2 regions of the Streptomyces sp. NPDC096048 genome follow, and region 2 is predicted to be linked to the other one. Evidence: riboswitches for the same ligand, from Rfam matches in the RefSeq annotation. Region 2 holds a riboswitch; the other holds the start of a gene.
What was found. Region 2 has a riboswitch for glycine ahead of gcvT (glycine cleavage system aminomethyltransferase GcvT). Riboswitches for the same ligand answer to the same signal wherever they lie in the genome.
Positions count from the first base shown of each region.

Region 1 (7,207 bases), on a different contig from region 2:
CGCCGCCGTGCGGGATGCAGAAGGTCTTGTGCAGGTTCAGGTGCGAGACGTCGCCGCCGAAGTGACCGGGCTTGGCGAGTCCGACCAGGGCGTTGAGGTTGGCGCCGTCCACGTAGACCTGGCCGCCGGCGTCGTGCACCCGGGCGCAGATGTCGGCGACGTGCTCCTCGAAGACACCGTGCGTGGAGGGGTACGTGATCATCAGCACGGACAGCTCGTCGCGGTGCTTCTCGATCTTGGCGCGCAGGTCCTCGACGTCGATCTCGCCATCCTCGGCGGTCTTGACGACGACGACCTTCATACCGGCCATGACGGCGCTCGCGGCGTTGGTGCCGTGCGCTGAGGACGGGATGAGGCAGACGGTGCGCTGGTCGTCGCCGTTGGCCCGGTGATAGGCGCGTACGGCGAGCAGACCGGCGAACTCGCCCTGCGACCCGGCGTTCGGCTGGAGCGAGACCTTGTCGTACCCGGTGACCTCGGCGAGCCGCTCCTCCAGCTCACGGATGAGCGTGAGGTAGCCCTGCGCCTGCTCGGCGGGCGCGAAGGGGTGCAGCTGCCCGAACTCGGACCAGGTGACCGGCTCCATCTCGGTGGTCGCGTTGAGCTTCATGGTGCAGGAGCCCAGCGGGATCATGCCCCGGTCCAGCGCGTAGTCCCGGTCGGCGAGGCGGCGCAGGTAGCGCAGCATCGCGGTCTCGGAGCGGTGCTGGTGGAAGACGGGGTGGGTGAGGAAGTCGTCGGTGCGCAGCAGCGCCTCGGGCAGCGTCTCCTCGGTCGCCGCGTCCAGCGACTCGATGTCGCCCTCGACGCCGAAGGCGTTCCACACGCCGCCGACCTGGGCGCGCGTGGTGGTCTCGTCGCAGGCGAACGACACGTGGTCGGCGTCGACGAGGCGCAGGTTGACGCCGTTCTCGCGGGCGGCGTGCACGACCTCGGCGGCCCGGCCCGGCACCCGCGCGGTGACCGTGTCGAAGTAGGCGCCGTGGACGATCTCGACCCCGCCGGCCGCGAGGCCCGCGGCGGTGATGGAGGCGTACCGGTGGGTGCGCCGCGCGATGGCCCGCAGTCCCTCGGGGCCGTGGTAGACGGCGTACATGCCGGCCATCACGGCGAGCAGCACCTGCGCGGTGCAGATGTTGCTGGTGGCCTTCTCGCGGCGGATGTGCTGCTCGCGGGTCTGCAGGGCGAGGCGGTAGGCCTTGTTGCCGTCGGCGTCCACGGAGACGCCGACCAGGCGGCCCGGCAGGCTGCGCGCGAAGTTCTCGTGCACCGCCATGTAGCCGGCGTGCGGTCCGCCGAAGCCCATCGGCACACCGAAGCGCTGCGTCGTGCCGATGGCGATGTCCGCGCCCAGCTCGCCGGGCGAGGTGAGCAGCGCCAGGGCGAGCAGGTCGGCGGCGACGGTGACCAGGGCGCCGAGCTCGTGCGCCCGGTCGATCACCGGCTTGATGTCGCGGACGGCACCGGAGGCGCCCGGGTACTGGATCAGGACGCCGTTGATCTCCCGCTCGGCGACCTCGGCCGGGATGCCCTCGCCCAGGTCGGCGACGACGACCTCGACGCCGGCCGGCTCGGCGCGGGTCTGGATCACGGCGATGGTCTGCGGCAGGGCGTCCGCGTCGACCAGGAACAGACCCTTCTTGTTCTTGCCCATGCGCCGGGAAAGGGCCATCGCCTCGGCGGCGGCAGTGCCCTCGTCGAGCAGCGAGGCGCCCGAGGTGGGCAGGCCGGTCAGCTCGGCGACCATCGTCTGGAAGTTCAGCAGGGCCTCCAGGCGGCCCTGCGAGATCTCCGGCTGGTACGGCGTGTACGCCGTGTACCAGGCCGGGTTCTCCATGACGTTGCGCAGGATGACCGGCGGGGTGAACGTGCCGTAGTAGCCGAGGCCGATCATGGAATCGAGGACCTGGTTGCGGTCGGCCAGCGAACGCAGCTCGGCCAGCACCTCGGCCTCGGAGCGCGCGCCGGGCAGGTCCAGCGCGTCTGCGTTCTTGATCACATCCGGCACCGCGGCGGTCGTCAGCTCGTCGAGCGAACCGTAACCGACCTGCGCGAGCATCTTGGCCCGTGCCTCGTGGTCGGGGCCGATGTGGCGCTGCTCGAAAGGCATTGCCTGTTCGAGCTCGGAGAGCGGGGTGCGATGGGCGGTCATTGCGGAGGCCTCCTGGTCTGACGACCTTCGAGGGGCACCACGGCGCGGGTACCCGAACGGCCTCCCCCTCTGTCATCTCAACCTGAGAGCTTCACCGGGCGGGCCCGAGGGCGCTCCCGGCTTTCACCGTCGGTGAGAGCGGAAGCCGTCGACACCCGCCCTGCTTTCCAGAGTGACCTCGTCCGTGCGGTACGTGAGCCTGAGAGATTCCGGGGAGGATTTGCTCCTTCGGCGCCTCCGATGGTGTCCGGAGGACTCTCCCGCGCGGGGTCAGCAGCCGTTTGCCAGCGTACCAGCGAGGCCGGCGCACGAACCTTCGAGTGGCCGACCGGCCATATGTGCTCTTTTGTAGTACTACGGATGATTTGGATGATTTCGGCGGCTGGTGGGTCGGCTGGTGCGCGACCCCAGTGCGACCAAGTGGAGGGCCCCGTGCGTACCGACATCGACCCGCGCAACCTGATCGGCCGCAAAGCGTTCGACCGCAACGGCACCCGGATCGGAACCGTCGACGAGGTCTATCTCGACGACGCCACCGGCGTCCCCGAGTGGGCGGCCATACGCACCGGCCTGTTCAGCCGGGACGCCTTCGTGCCCCTGGAGCCGAGCGAACTGCTCGACGGCACCTTGCGCGTGCCCTTCGACCGGTCCTTGATCAAGGAGGCCCCCGACTTCGGCGTCGGCCGCCACCTCTCACCGGAACAGGAACTCCAGCTCTACCACCACTACGGTCTCGACGTCGCCGCCCCTCCCCCGCACCCCGACCACGACTTCGGCAAGCTGGCGGGCCAGGGCAAGGAGGAGGGCTGACGATCCGGCCCTACGGCCCCTGCCGCCCGGGCGGCCTGTCCAGCGGAACACGCCGCGGCGGCCCGGCCGCGCCGATCCGGCGCCGCGGACTTCCCGCGACCTGTAGCTGCCCGACAAGGACAGGGACAAGGTCCTAGCCGGGAGCCAGATGCGCGGGCCCCTCCGGGCCGGTCTCCGCGTCGGTGCCCCCGCCGAGGCCAGGGCCGGCCTCCGTGGTCGTCGGCCCGCCCGCCCCGGGTCTTCGGGGCACGGTCGGGACCAGCGGCAGCGGTTCCGCCGGTGTCAGATCGGGGTCGTCCACCGGGAAGGTCCGCACCCGGCCGGTCTCCGAGTACGGCGTCTCGAACCGCACGGTGACCCGCCCCAGCCCGCTGCCCTGCACCCACCCGTGTCCGTACTCCGCGTGCCGCACGTCGTGCCCCGACGGCCACCGGCGCTCGGCGGGGGCCGGCCGGTCCTCCTGGACGGGCTCGGCGTCGGGCTCCTCGGCGACTTCGTCGACCCGGTCGCCCGCCGCCTGCGCGAACAGGTCCTCCTGCGTGTAGTCGGCGAGCCCGCTGACGCCGACCCCGAGCAGCCGCACGCCGCCGGTGGTGTCCACGGAGTCCAGCAGCCGGGCCGCGGCCTCCCGCACCACCGCCGGGTCGTCCGTGGGCCCCCGCAGCGTCTCGGAGCGCGTCAGCGTGGAGAAGTCGTACCTGCGCACCTTGAGCACGATGGTCCGCCCGGACAGCCCCGAGCCGCGCAGCCGCCGCACGCACCGGTCGGCCAGCCGCCCCACCTCCACACCGACCCGCACCCGGTCGTGGATGTCGACGTCGTAGGTGTCCTCGACCGACACCGACTTGGTCTCCCGCTCGGCCACCACAGGTCGCTCGTCACGGGCCAGTGCCATGGCGTGGAGGGCGTGCCCGTGCGCCTTGCCCAGCAGCCGTACGAGCTCGTCCTCGCCCGCCTCGGCGATGTCGCCCACCGTGGTGATCCCGGCCCGCCGCAAATGGTCTCCCGTGGCCGGCCCCACGCCGGGCAGCGTCCGCACGGTCATCGGTTCCAGCATGGCCCGCTCCGACCCCGGCGGGATCAGGACCAGCCCGTCGGGTTTGGCCTCCTCCGAGGCGATCTTGGCGAGCATCTTGGAGGCGGCCAGCCCCACGGAACCGGTGAGGCCGGTGACGGCGCGGATGTCCGTACGCAGCTTCGCCCCGGCCAGCCGCGCCGACTCCGCGTCCCAGGCCGCCCCGCCGGCCTCCAGGTCCACGAAGGCCTCGTCCAGGCTCAGCGGCTCCACCAGCGGCGACAGCCCGCGCAGGAGCCGCATCACCTGCTCGCTGATCGACCGGTAGAGCTCGAAGCGCGGGACCAGGTACGCGGCGTGGGGGGCCAGCCGCCGGGCCTGGCCCATGGGCATCGCCGAGTGGACGCCGAAGACCCGCGCCTCGTACGAGCAGGTGGCGACCACACCCCGCGGTCCGAGACCGCCCACGACGACGGCCTTCCCGCGCAGACTCGGCTTGGACGCCTGCTCCACCGAGGCGAAGAAGGCATCCATGTCGAGATGCAGGATCGTGGGCGAGGTTCTCACATCTCCGATGCTGCCCTACGCCACTGACAATGCCCGTCCGAGCACGGGGGTGTGCCGGGTGCGGCGGTCTTCAGACCGCCCGGTTGCGCCGCCGCGCCAGCTCGTCCGCCGGGTTGTGCCCGACCAGGGTCTCCCCCGTGTCGATCCGCTCCCCGTGCAGCTGCGACAGCGCGCTCTCCACATCCCGCCAGACCACGCCGACGGCGATCCCGAAGATGCCCTGGCCGCCCTGGAGCAGGGCGTGCACCTCGTCGGGCGAGGTGCACTCGTAGACCGTGGCTCCGTCGCTCATCAGCGTCATCCGCTCCAGGTCGCGGAAGCCACGCTCCCTGAGATGCTGGACGGCGGTGCGGATGTTCTGCAGTGACACCCCGGTGTCGAGGAAGCGCTTGACGATCTTCAGCACGACCACGTCGCGGAAGCTGTACAGGCGCTGCGTCCCGGAACCGTGTGCGGGTCTCACACCGGGTTCGACCAGGCCTGTACGAGCCCAGTAGTCGAGCTGCCGGTAGGTGATACCGGCGGCAGCGCAGGCCGTCGGCCCGCGGTAGCCGATCTGCTCGGACGCCATGGACGTCGCCCCTCCGCTGCTCGGGACGGCAGCCGTTCGCTGCGGAACAGGGTCGGCCGCCACACCGTGCTGGGGATGCCCCCCGCCGGCGCGGAGCCGAGAGTTCGTGGGAGGGTACGGACCGCTTGCCCCGAAGCTCTGCCCGGGGCCACCCCCAGCCGTACCGTCGCCGCTGATTCTCACGCCGACCTCCGTCCTTGACCTGCCTCCTCGACGGTAGGCAGTCACCAAGGGTGCGTCAACGATCGCCACACTCGGCACGCCGAGTGATAATCACCCTACGAGTGGTTTCGCGTACCCGATCGCGGGGAAAGGCTAGCCGAATGTGCCCGGAGGGGCCGCGCGGCCCCCGGTACCGCTCCGGTCCCCGCGGCTCACTGGTTACTGGTCCCGAAGTCCTCCGGCGAGATCTGGTCGAGGAACTCGCGGAACTTCTCCACCTCGTCCTCCTGCTCGTCCGGGATGGCGATACCAGCGTCGTCGAGCACCGTGTCGCTGCCGTAGATCGGCGTTCCGGTGCGCAGGGCCAGCGCTATGGCGTCGGACGGCCTGGCGCTCACCTCGACGCCGCTCGCGAAGACCAGCTCGGCGTAGAAGACCCCGTCACGCAGGTCCGTGATGCGTACTTCCGTGAGCTCCTGGCCGACGGCCTCCAGCACGTCCTTGAACAGGTCGTGGGTCAGCGGCCGCGCGGGAGCCATGCCCTGCTGGGCGAAGGCGATCGCCGTCGCCTCCCCCGGCCCGATCCAGATGGGGAGGTAGCGGTCGCCCCCCACCTCGCGCAGCAGCACGATCGGTTGGTTGGAGGGCATCTCGACCCGGACACCTACGACATCGAGCTCGTTCACACAGCAACCCTAGGCCGTGCCCGGGACATTTGGGTAGTCGGGCCGGGGTCGGGGTGGTCGTTCCGGGCTCCGGGTGCGCCGTTTCAGGGCAGCCGCACGCCGAGGGCGGTCTGCACCAGCGCCGCGTGCAGCTTCACCGCCAGCCCCGCCAGCTCCTTGGTGCGGGCCTCCGCGTGTGCCCTGGTCTGCGGGTTGCGGTGTCGCCTCAGCGGCGCCACCACCTGGTCCACGAGGCCCGCCTCCCGGTCGGCGGCGGCCTTCATCACCCGCAGGTGCCGCGGCTCGATACCGAACCGCCCCAGCTCCACCACCAGTGAGGCCACGGTGACCGCCTCGGCGTCGTACGCCCCGTCGGGCAGCGGAGCGAGGAGCCCGTACGACTCCCACTCCTTCAGCTCCTGGTCGCCGATCCGGGCGGCGGCGAGCAACTCGTCCCGCCCGATCCGGGCCGCCGTGGGTCCCTCGGCGGGCTCCAGTACGGCCTCCCCGTCCCGCGGCCGGCCCAGCGTCGGCAACGGCACGGCCTCGCCGCGTTCCATCGCGTCCAGGTGTTCGCGGATCACCTTCAGCGGCAGGTAGTGGTCCCGCTGCATGCGCAGCACCTGGCCGAGGCGCTCGACGTCGTGCGCGCTGAACTTGCGGTACCCGGCCGGGGTCCGTCGCGGCTCGACGAGGCCCTCCGACTCCAGAAAACGGATCTTGGAGATGGTGACGTCGGGAAACTCGTCACGCAGCGCGTTCAGCACGGCGCCGATGCTCATCAGCCCACTGTCCGTGGCGACGGTGCCGTGGCCGACACCGCCGCTCGGTGTTTGCAGCATGGACCTTCCCTGGAGGTTCCCCGGGCGCTTGCCCGGGGGCGGGTCAGTAACCCCGCTGGCTCGCGTAGAAGACCAGCCGGTACTTGCCGATCTGCACCTCGTCACCGTTCGACAGAGCGACCTGGTCGATGCGCTCGCGGTTGACGTACGTGCCGTTCAGGCTGCCGACGTCGGCCACCGTGAACGAGGCGTCCGGACCGCGGCGGAACTCCACGTGCCGGCGCGAGACCGTCACGTCGTCCAGGAAAATGTCGCTCTGCGGGTGACGTCCGGCGGTGGTCAGCTCACCGTCCAGCAGGAAGCGGCTGCCGGAGTTCGGACCACGGCGCACGACCAGGAGCGCCGAGCCGAGCGGCAGCGCGTCGACGGCCGCCTGCGCCTCGGGAGAAAGCGCCGGCATCGCCGTCTGGCCGGTGACCTCGG
Region 1 covers NZ_JBIWGG010000004.1:666,953-674,159, forward strand. The annotation lists gene gcvP (aminomethyl-transferring glycine dehydrogenase) at 1-2,152, opposite strand, end outside; glycine riboswitch at 2,330-2,425, opposite strand; gene ACIQ6R_RS14410 (PRC-barrel domain-containing protein) at 2,585-2,962, shown strand; partial or broken gene ACIQ6R_RS14415 (DNA polymerase IV) at 3,118-4,544, opposite strand; gene ACIQ6R_RS14420 (MerR family transcriptional regulator) at 4,615-5,298, opposite strand; gene ACIQ6R_RS14425 (bifunctional nuclease family protein) at 5,490-5,963, opposite strand; gene ACIQ6R_RS14430 (MerR family transcriptional regulator) at 6,047-6,784, opposite strand; gene ACIQ6R_RS14435 (FHA domain-containing protein) at 6,828-7,207, opposite strand, start outside.
Region 1: linked by a shared signal. The riboswitch ahead of gcvP (aminomethyl-transferring glycine dehydrogenase) and the one ahead of gcvT (glycine cleavage system aminomethyltransferase GcvT) in region 2 are both predicted to bind glycine.

Region 2 (7,207 bases):
TCGCTGTGCCACAGCGGCAGACCGTAGCCCTGCACGGACGGGAAGTCCGGGCCCCAGCCCATGATGATGATGCCGTAGCCCTTCTTCTTCACGTTCGAAGGGCTGCCGACGGTGCTGGCGTACTGGGCGCCGTCGTACTGGTCGATCTCGACGTCGATGCCGACCTTCTTCAGCGACGCCTGGAGGGACTCGGCGGTGGCCACCTCGACCGGCTTGTTGTTGCGGACGGCGATGGTGGTCTTGAACCCGTTGGGCTTGCCGCAGGCCTTCAGCTCTTCCTTGGCCTTCTCGACGTTGCCCTTCTTGTTCTCACCGGCCATGCCGTACGGGTCGTACTTCTGGCCCTCGGAGCCCGGGACGGACGGCGGCAGCATGTTGGTGCCGATGTCGCCACCGGCGACCGGGCCGCCGCGCGCGGTCTGCAGCGAGACGTGGTCGGCCCCGTACAGCACCGCCTTGCGGCAGTGGATGTTGTCGAACGGCTTCACGTTCTGCGGGAACGAGGCGTACCGGATGTAACCCGAGACCGGGTTGTCCAGGTTGCCCTTGTGCTCCTTCAGGGCGGTGGTGCGGCCCTGCGGGGACATGCCGGTCTGGGCCAGGTCGATGTCGTAGTCGCCGGCGACCAGACGGGCGTCCAGGTCGTTGGCGTTGGAGAAGAACTTGATCGTGATCTTGTCCGGGTACGCCTTGCGGACCGGGTCCGAGTCCTGCTTCCACTCGGTGTTGCGGACCAGGGTGAGGTCCTTGCCCGGGTTGTAGGACTCGAACTTGTACGGGCCCGAGGAGAACGGGCGCAGGCCGTACTTGGACTTGGTGTCCTTGTCCTGGCGGACCGGGGACGCCGAGGTCAGCGCGAGCATCTCCTCGAAGTCCGAGTTGGCCTGCGGCAGCTTGAAGACGATGGTCTTGTCGTCCGGCGTCTCGATCGCCTTCAGACCGAGCTTGTCCTTGGACTTGTCCTTGTAGGGGCCCGGGTACTCGCCCTTGGGGTCGAGGACGTCCTTCAGGTAGACCGGACCGCCGGACAGCACGTCCTGCGCCCAGACGCGCTCGATGCCGTACTTGACGTCCTTGGACGTGATCGGCTTGCCGTCCTCCCAGGTGACGCCGTCACGGAGGGTGTACGTGTAGGTCTTGCCGTCGTCCGAGACCTTGGCCAGCCCGGTGGCGAGGTCGGGGGTGACCTGCGCGCCGGCGGCGCCGGGCTCGGTCTTGTTCGTGACGAGCTGGCGGCTGTAGTAGCGGGAGAAGTTCCACATGAAGCCGTAGTAGCCGCGCGTGGTGTCCCACGAGTCGGCGTCCTGCGTGCTGGCGAACTTCAGCGTCCCGCCCTTCTTGGCCTCGGAGGCCTGAAGGACCTTGTTGTTGGCCGCGTCGAAGCCGGCGGCGCCGTTCTTCGAACCGCCGTTGCTGTCGTCTCCGCCGCCGCCGCACGCCGCGGTGGTCAGCAGCGCGGCGACCACTGCGGCAGCGGCCAAAGCCTGCTTGCGCCGCCCTGAGGTGCGTTGGGTAGTCACGATCTCGGATCCTCCGGATTAGATGAGAGACCCCGTGCAGGTGCCACGGGTCGCTTGCCGGTACGGCAGGTCAGCGGGAGCCCTTCGGGTCCAGCGCGTCGCGTACGCCGTCCCCGAAGAGGTTGAAGGCAAGAACGGTGATGAAGATCGCCACACCCGGGATCACCATGTACATGGGATCCGACTTGTAGTAGTCGATCGCGCTCGAGAGCATCTGCCCCCAGGAGGAGGTGGGCGGCTTGACGCCCACACCCAGGAAGCTGAGTGCCGCCTCGGTCAGGATGTTGGTGGGGATCATCATCGTGGTGTAGACGATGATCGGCGCCACCAGGTTGGGCAGCAGTTCCTTGAAGAGGATGTAGAACCGTCCGGCTCCCAGGGACCGGGCCGCCTCGACGTACTCGCGTTCACGCATCGAGAGCGTCTGGCCGCGGACCACGCGACCGATGTAGGGCCAGCCGAAGAAGCCGATGACCAGGATCATCATGAGCAGGCGCACGCCCGTGCCGCTCAGCCCCAGCATGTTGTCGGGCATGACGGAGACCAGCGCGATGATGAACAGCAGCTGCGGGAAGGCCAGCAGGCCGTCCATGACCCGGCTGATGAGGGCGTCGACCCAGCCGCCGAAGAAGCCTGCCAGGACACCCAGGACGGTGCCGATGACCACGGCGACGAGCGCGGACAGGAAGCCGACGAGCAGCGAGATCCGGGCGCCGTGGACGATGCGGGCGAAGACGTCGCGGCCGTTGACCGGTTCGACACCGAGCCAGTGCTCGCCGCTGATGCCGCCGAGGGACCCCACGGGGGTGCCGAACAGCGGGTCGATCTTGTCCTCGTTGAAGGCGTTGGGATCCTGCCCGTAGAGGGAGGTGATCAGGGGCGCGAGCACCGCGATCACGATGAGGACGAGCACCACGATTCCGCCCGTCAGAGCCAGCTTGTCCCGTTTCAAGCGCTCCCAGGCGATCCGGCCCAGGGAACGCCCCTGTACCGCCTTGGCGTCGGCGCCGGCAACCGCCGCTTCCTCGGCCGCACTCGGGGCCGCTTCCGCGGTCGGCTCGTGCAATGGTGCCGTCATCTGGCAGGGACCCCTCTCAACCGGCGGTAGCCGGCCCGCACTTGCCGCTGTAGCGGCGTGATCAGTCCGTCGTACAAAGGGGCGGACAATCACCCCTTGCTGCGGGAGTCTTCAACGCTTTGGCGATCTGTAGCCAGACTTGAAGGGGAATGGATGCGCAACCGTGATGCTGTTTGAGGTGTTCCGTTATCCGGACACTGGGTAACGGGTGCCGGACGCGGACGAGTTGGGACATCACGGACAAAGCGGGGTCTTACGTCTTCGTCTACGCGCGAAGATGTCCGCCCACCGATGGCGGGACGGGCCCTGCGACGGTCAGTACCGGCCTCCGGCCGGAGGGTATCCGTACCCGCCCGCGGGTGCCTGGGCGGGGGCGGCCGCATGGGCCTCGCGGTCGTAGAAGGGGCGGGCGTGGGCGCGCAGCCACATGGCGACCGGGTCGTGGGTGTCGGTCATCGCCACCGTCGACACCGGCAGCCCGTCCGGCACCGCGCCGACGGACTGCTGCATCATCCCGCGCACCGCGTCGACGGCAGGCGGCGAGGTGTCGTACACGTCGAGGCCGATGGCGAGATAGGGCGCGCCGAGCGCCGGCTGCACCCAGGCGCGGCGGAGCGCGCGGACCGCCGGGGTGCGGTGGGCGTTCTGCGCGAGCAGGGCGTAGAACTGGGGGACCTCGATGGCCGGTTCGGACAGGCGCAGCGGCCCCGCGGGCTGACGGTCCAGGCCGGAGGCGATGCGGCGCAGGTCCAGCCAGGGGATGCCGACGCCGCCGCCGGGGGCGTGCGGGTTGAGCCAGAGGCCGTAGTGGTCGGGGTAGAGGGCGCGGGCCACCTCCAGGCCGTCGACCACCTCGTACGACCGGTTCCAGCCGCTGGCCGACAGCTCCTGGGCGGAGGTGACGCAGGGCGCGTAGCCGTAGCCCTCGACCTCCATGTTCCCGTACTGGGCGTCCGGGGAGCCGGCCTGGCCGTGCCAGAGCAGCATCCAGACCTGGCCGGAGGTGGGCGTGGCGAGGGCGCGCAGCAGGGCCTCGTAGGCGTCGTAGCGCCCGGGCGTCACCTGGCGCAGCATGTGCTCGACCTGCCCGGTCGTGGTGCCGCTGGCGCTCACGTGTATCGCCCCTTCGAGAAGTTCCCCGGTTGTGGAACCAGCTTAAGGCTCCGCCGGTCGGGGGGCGCCTACGAGCTCGGGGGTGCGGTTGTCTTGCGTCCGCGACGCCGCTGTGGCCTGTCGCGCAGTTCCCCGCGCCCCTGGGTTGGCTGCCCTGACCGGCATTCAGGAGTCCCGCCGATTGCCTTTTTTACAAGTCGCGGTCGTAGAACGGGCGGACGTTCGCCCGCATCCAGTCGCAGACCGGGTCCTGGGCCGCCTCCAGGAGGACCAGGTTGACCTGGGTCTTCAGGGGGGCCTTGGCCAGGGCCCGGCCGAGGGCGTCCAGGGGGAGGGTGCGGGCGTCGTCCTCCCAGTGGGTGAGTTCGACGCCGACGAACATGACGGGGTCGGCGGTCTCGACGGCGGCCAGGCAGCGTCGGGCGGTGCGTACGACGCCGACGGCGGCGAACTCGGCGGAGGCCGCGGCCAGGAAGTCCACCGGGTCGTCCTGCCAGTCCGGCTCGAAGAGGCGGACCCGGCCGCCGGACGCGGGCCCGTCCAGCGGGGTGCGGTCGGCCCGGCACAGCTCGGCCACGGCCGGCGGCGGCAGCGGGACGCCGACCACGCCGTCCGGGTTGACGGCGATGCCGACCTGCGGGGGCAGGCCGCGGGCGAACTCCGCGGCGGGGGCGATGGAGTACGCCATCTGCGCGCCGGCGACCTGGCGGAGCTGCTCCTCGGAGCTGAACACCGGCACGTAGGCCTGGCCCTCGATCTCCAGCGAGGGCAGGTCGAGGGGGCCGCTGTTCGGGCCCCCGCCGTTCGGCAGCGGTATCCACACGAAGCTGCGGCCGAGCACCTCCACGATCCGGCCGCCGGCGCCCGGCACGCCGAGGGAGGCGGACAGCACCTCCTCCAGCTCGTTGCCGGGCCACCCGCCGTGCGGGTGGGGGTGCGCCTGTGCCGGGAAGTCCATCTGCCTACCTACCGCCTGCCTGGTACCGCTGCTGTGGCTGAAAAGGCTAACCCGTTCGGCCCTGCGGCCCTACAGTGCGTCACCCCCGCAGTGCGTCACCCCGTGAACGCGATCCGGCGGAGCGTGTTCGCCGCCGCCCGGTCCAGGAGGATCGCCGAGGTGCAGCCGGCGGGCAGGGTGCCCTCGGTCACCGCGCGCAGCAGGCGGGTGTTGGCCGCGCGGTGGCGCAGGAACGCGTACCGCGACACGCCCCGGCCGCGCTCGCGCTGGCCGGCCAGGGCCGCTCCGGCGTCGACGTCGAGCAGCAGCAGGTGCAGGGTGCCGTCCCGGCGGCGGGCCTCGCGGGCCAGCCAGCCGCGCACCCAGGCCTGGGTGCCGCAGTCGTGCACGACCACGCCCTCGCCGGAGCGCAGCGCCCTGCGCAGTCCGGCGTAGTGGGCGAGGCGGACGAGGGGGCGGTAGAGCCCGTACGGCAGGAAGCGCGGCGTGCGGCGGTCCCAGCGGTCACGGGTGTCCTGGGAGTCGATCCGCAGTCCGCGCACGGTGCGCTCCATCAGCGTGGACTTGCCGCTGCCGGGCAGGCCGGTGATCACCACCAGGTCCCGGGGTCCGAAGAGCAGGGCGTGCGGACTGTGGCCGCCCCGGTCCCGCAGGTCGCGGACGACGGGTGCGGGCAGTTCGGCGCACGCCTCCGGTGCTGGGGCGACCGGCTGCTTGGGCAGCGCGAGACCCGAGGTCGTGGCGTACGCCGTGGTCCTGTTCACCGTGATCGTCCTCCCCTGGGGCGGTTCACGAGTTCCCATCCCCGTCGAGTGTAAAGAGAAGGTAATGCGCAGGTCTCGCGTTTTCGTGCGCTTACTGCCACAGGCCGGTTACAGATCACGGTCTGCCATGGATCGGCCGGGCGTGCAATGATGGCGGCGCCAACTGCATACCGGCCGTTTGAATCCGCGCGGGAGAGTCCCCGGCCGCGCCGGGGCGCCGAAGGAGCAAGTCCCTCCCTTGAATCTCTCAGGCCCCGTTACCGCGCGGGCGAGGCACATCTGAAAAGCGGGCCGCCCCTCGACGGGCTGCCCCACCCAAGGTGCAAGTCCTGGACGCCGTACTCCGGTGGTCGTGGCGAACCTCTCAGGTTTCGATGACAGATGGGGAGGATCGACCTCGCCACGTCCTGTCCTGGGAGACGACCGACCGATGAGCAGTACAGAACTCCGCCGTACCGCGCTCGATGCCACGCATCGCGCGCTGGGCGCGACGATGACCGACTTCGCCGGCTGGGACATGCCCCTGCGGTACGGCTCCGAGCGCGACGAGCACCTCGCCGTGCGCTCCCGGGCCGGACTCTTCGACCTCTCGCACATGGGTGAGATCACGGTCACCGGTCCGCAGGCCGCCGAACTGCTGAACTTCGCGCTGGTCGGCAACATCGGCAGCGTGAAGCCGGGCCGCGCCCGCTACACCATGATCTGCCGCGAGGACGGCGGCATCCTGGACGACCTGATCGTCTACCGCCTGGGCGAGACCGAGGCCGATCCTTCTCACTACATGGTCGTCGCCAACGCCTCCAACGCCCAGGTGGTGCTGGACGCGCTGACCGAGCGGGCCGCCGGCTTCGACGCCGAGGTGCGCGACGACCGCGACGCCTACGCGCTGCTCGCCGTGCAGGGCCCGGAGTCCCCGGGCATCCTCGCGTCGCTCACCGACGCCGACCTGGACGGCCTGAAGTACTACGCGGGTCTGCCCGGCACCGTGGCCGGCGTCCCGGCGCTCATCGCGCGCACCGGCTACACCGGCGAGGACGGCTTCGAGCTGTTCGTGAAGCCGGAGCACGCCGTGGAGCTGTGGCAGGCGCTGACCAAGGCGGGCGAAGGCGCCGGGCTGGTCCCGTGCGGCCTGTCGTGCCGGGACACGCTCCGCCTGGAGGCGGGCATGCCGCTGTACGGGCACGAGCTGACGACCGCGCTGACGCCCTTCGACGCCGGGCTCGGCCGGGTGGTGAAGTTCGAGAAGGAGGGCGACTTCGTCGGCCGCGCCGCGCTGACCGAGGCCGCTTCCCGGGCCGAGCAGAACCCGCCCCGCGTCCTGGTCGGCCTGGTCGCCGAGGGCCGCCGGGTCCCGCGCGCCGGGTACCAGGTCGTCGCCGGCGGCGAGGCCGTCGGCGAGGTCACCTCCGGCGCGCCGTCCCCGACGCTGGGCAAGCCGATCGCCATGGCGTACGTCGACCCCGCGCACGCGGCACCCGGCACCGCGGGTGTCGGCGTGGACATCCGGGGCAGCCACGAGCCGTACGAGGTCGTGGCGCTGCCGTTCTACAAGCGCCAGAAGTAGACACTGGGCGGACGGCGGGGCCCTCGTCGCCCCGTCTCGCGTCCGCGCTGCTCAGCAGCGGTTCGGCAGTCCCCTCATCAGCAGCCCCCTTCACCAGCACTCCCTCGCGTACAGGAGAATTCAGGCCATGAGCAACCCCCAGCAGCTGCGCTACAGCAAGGAGCACGAGTGGCTGTCGGGCGCCGAGGACGGCGCCTCGACGGTCGGCAT
Region 2 covers NZ_JBIWGG010000012.1:228,242-235,448, forward strand. The annotation lists gene ACIQ6R_RS30985 (ABC transporter substrate-binding protein) at 1-1,520, opposite strand, end outside; gene ACIQ6R_RS30990 (ABC transporter permease) at 1,591-2,598, opposite strand; gene ACIQ6R_RS30995 (enhanced serine sensitivity protein SseB C-terminal domain-containing protein) at 2,914-3,711, opposite strand; gene ACIQ6R_RS31000 (enhanced serine sensitivity protein SseB) at 3,902-4,669, opposite strand; gene ACIQ6R_RS31005 (AAA family ATPase) at 4,765-5,433, opposite strand; glycine riboswitch at 5,613-5,706, shown strand; gene gcvT (glycine cleavage system aminomethyltransferase GcvT) at 5,864-6,997, shown strand; gene gcvH (glycine cleavage system protein GcvH) at 7,125-7,207, shown strand, end outside.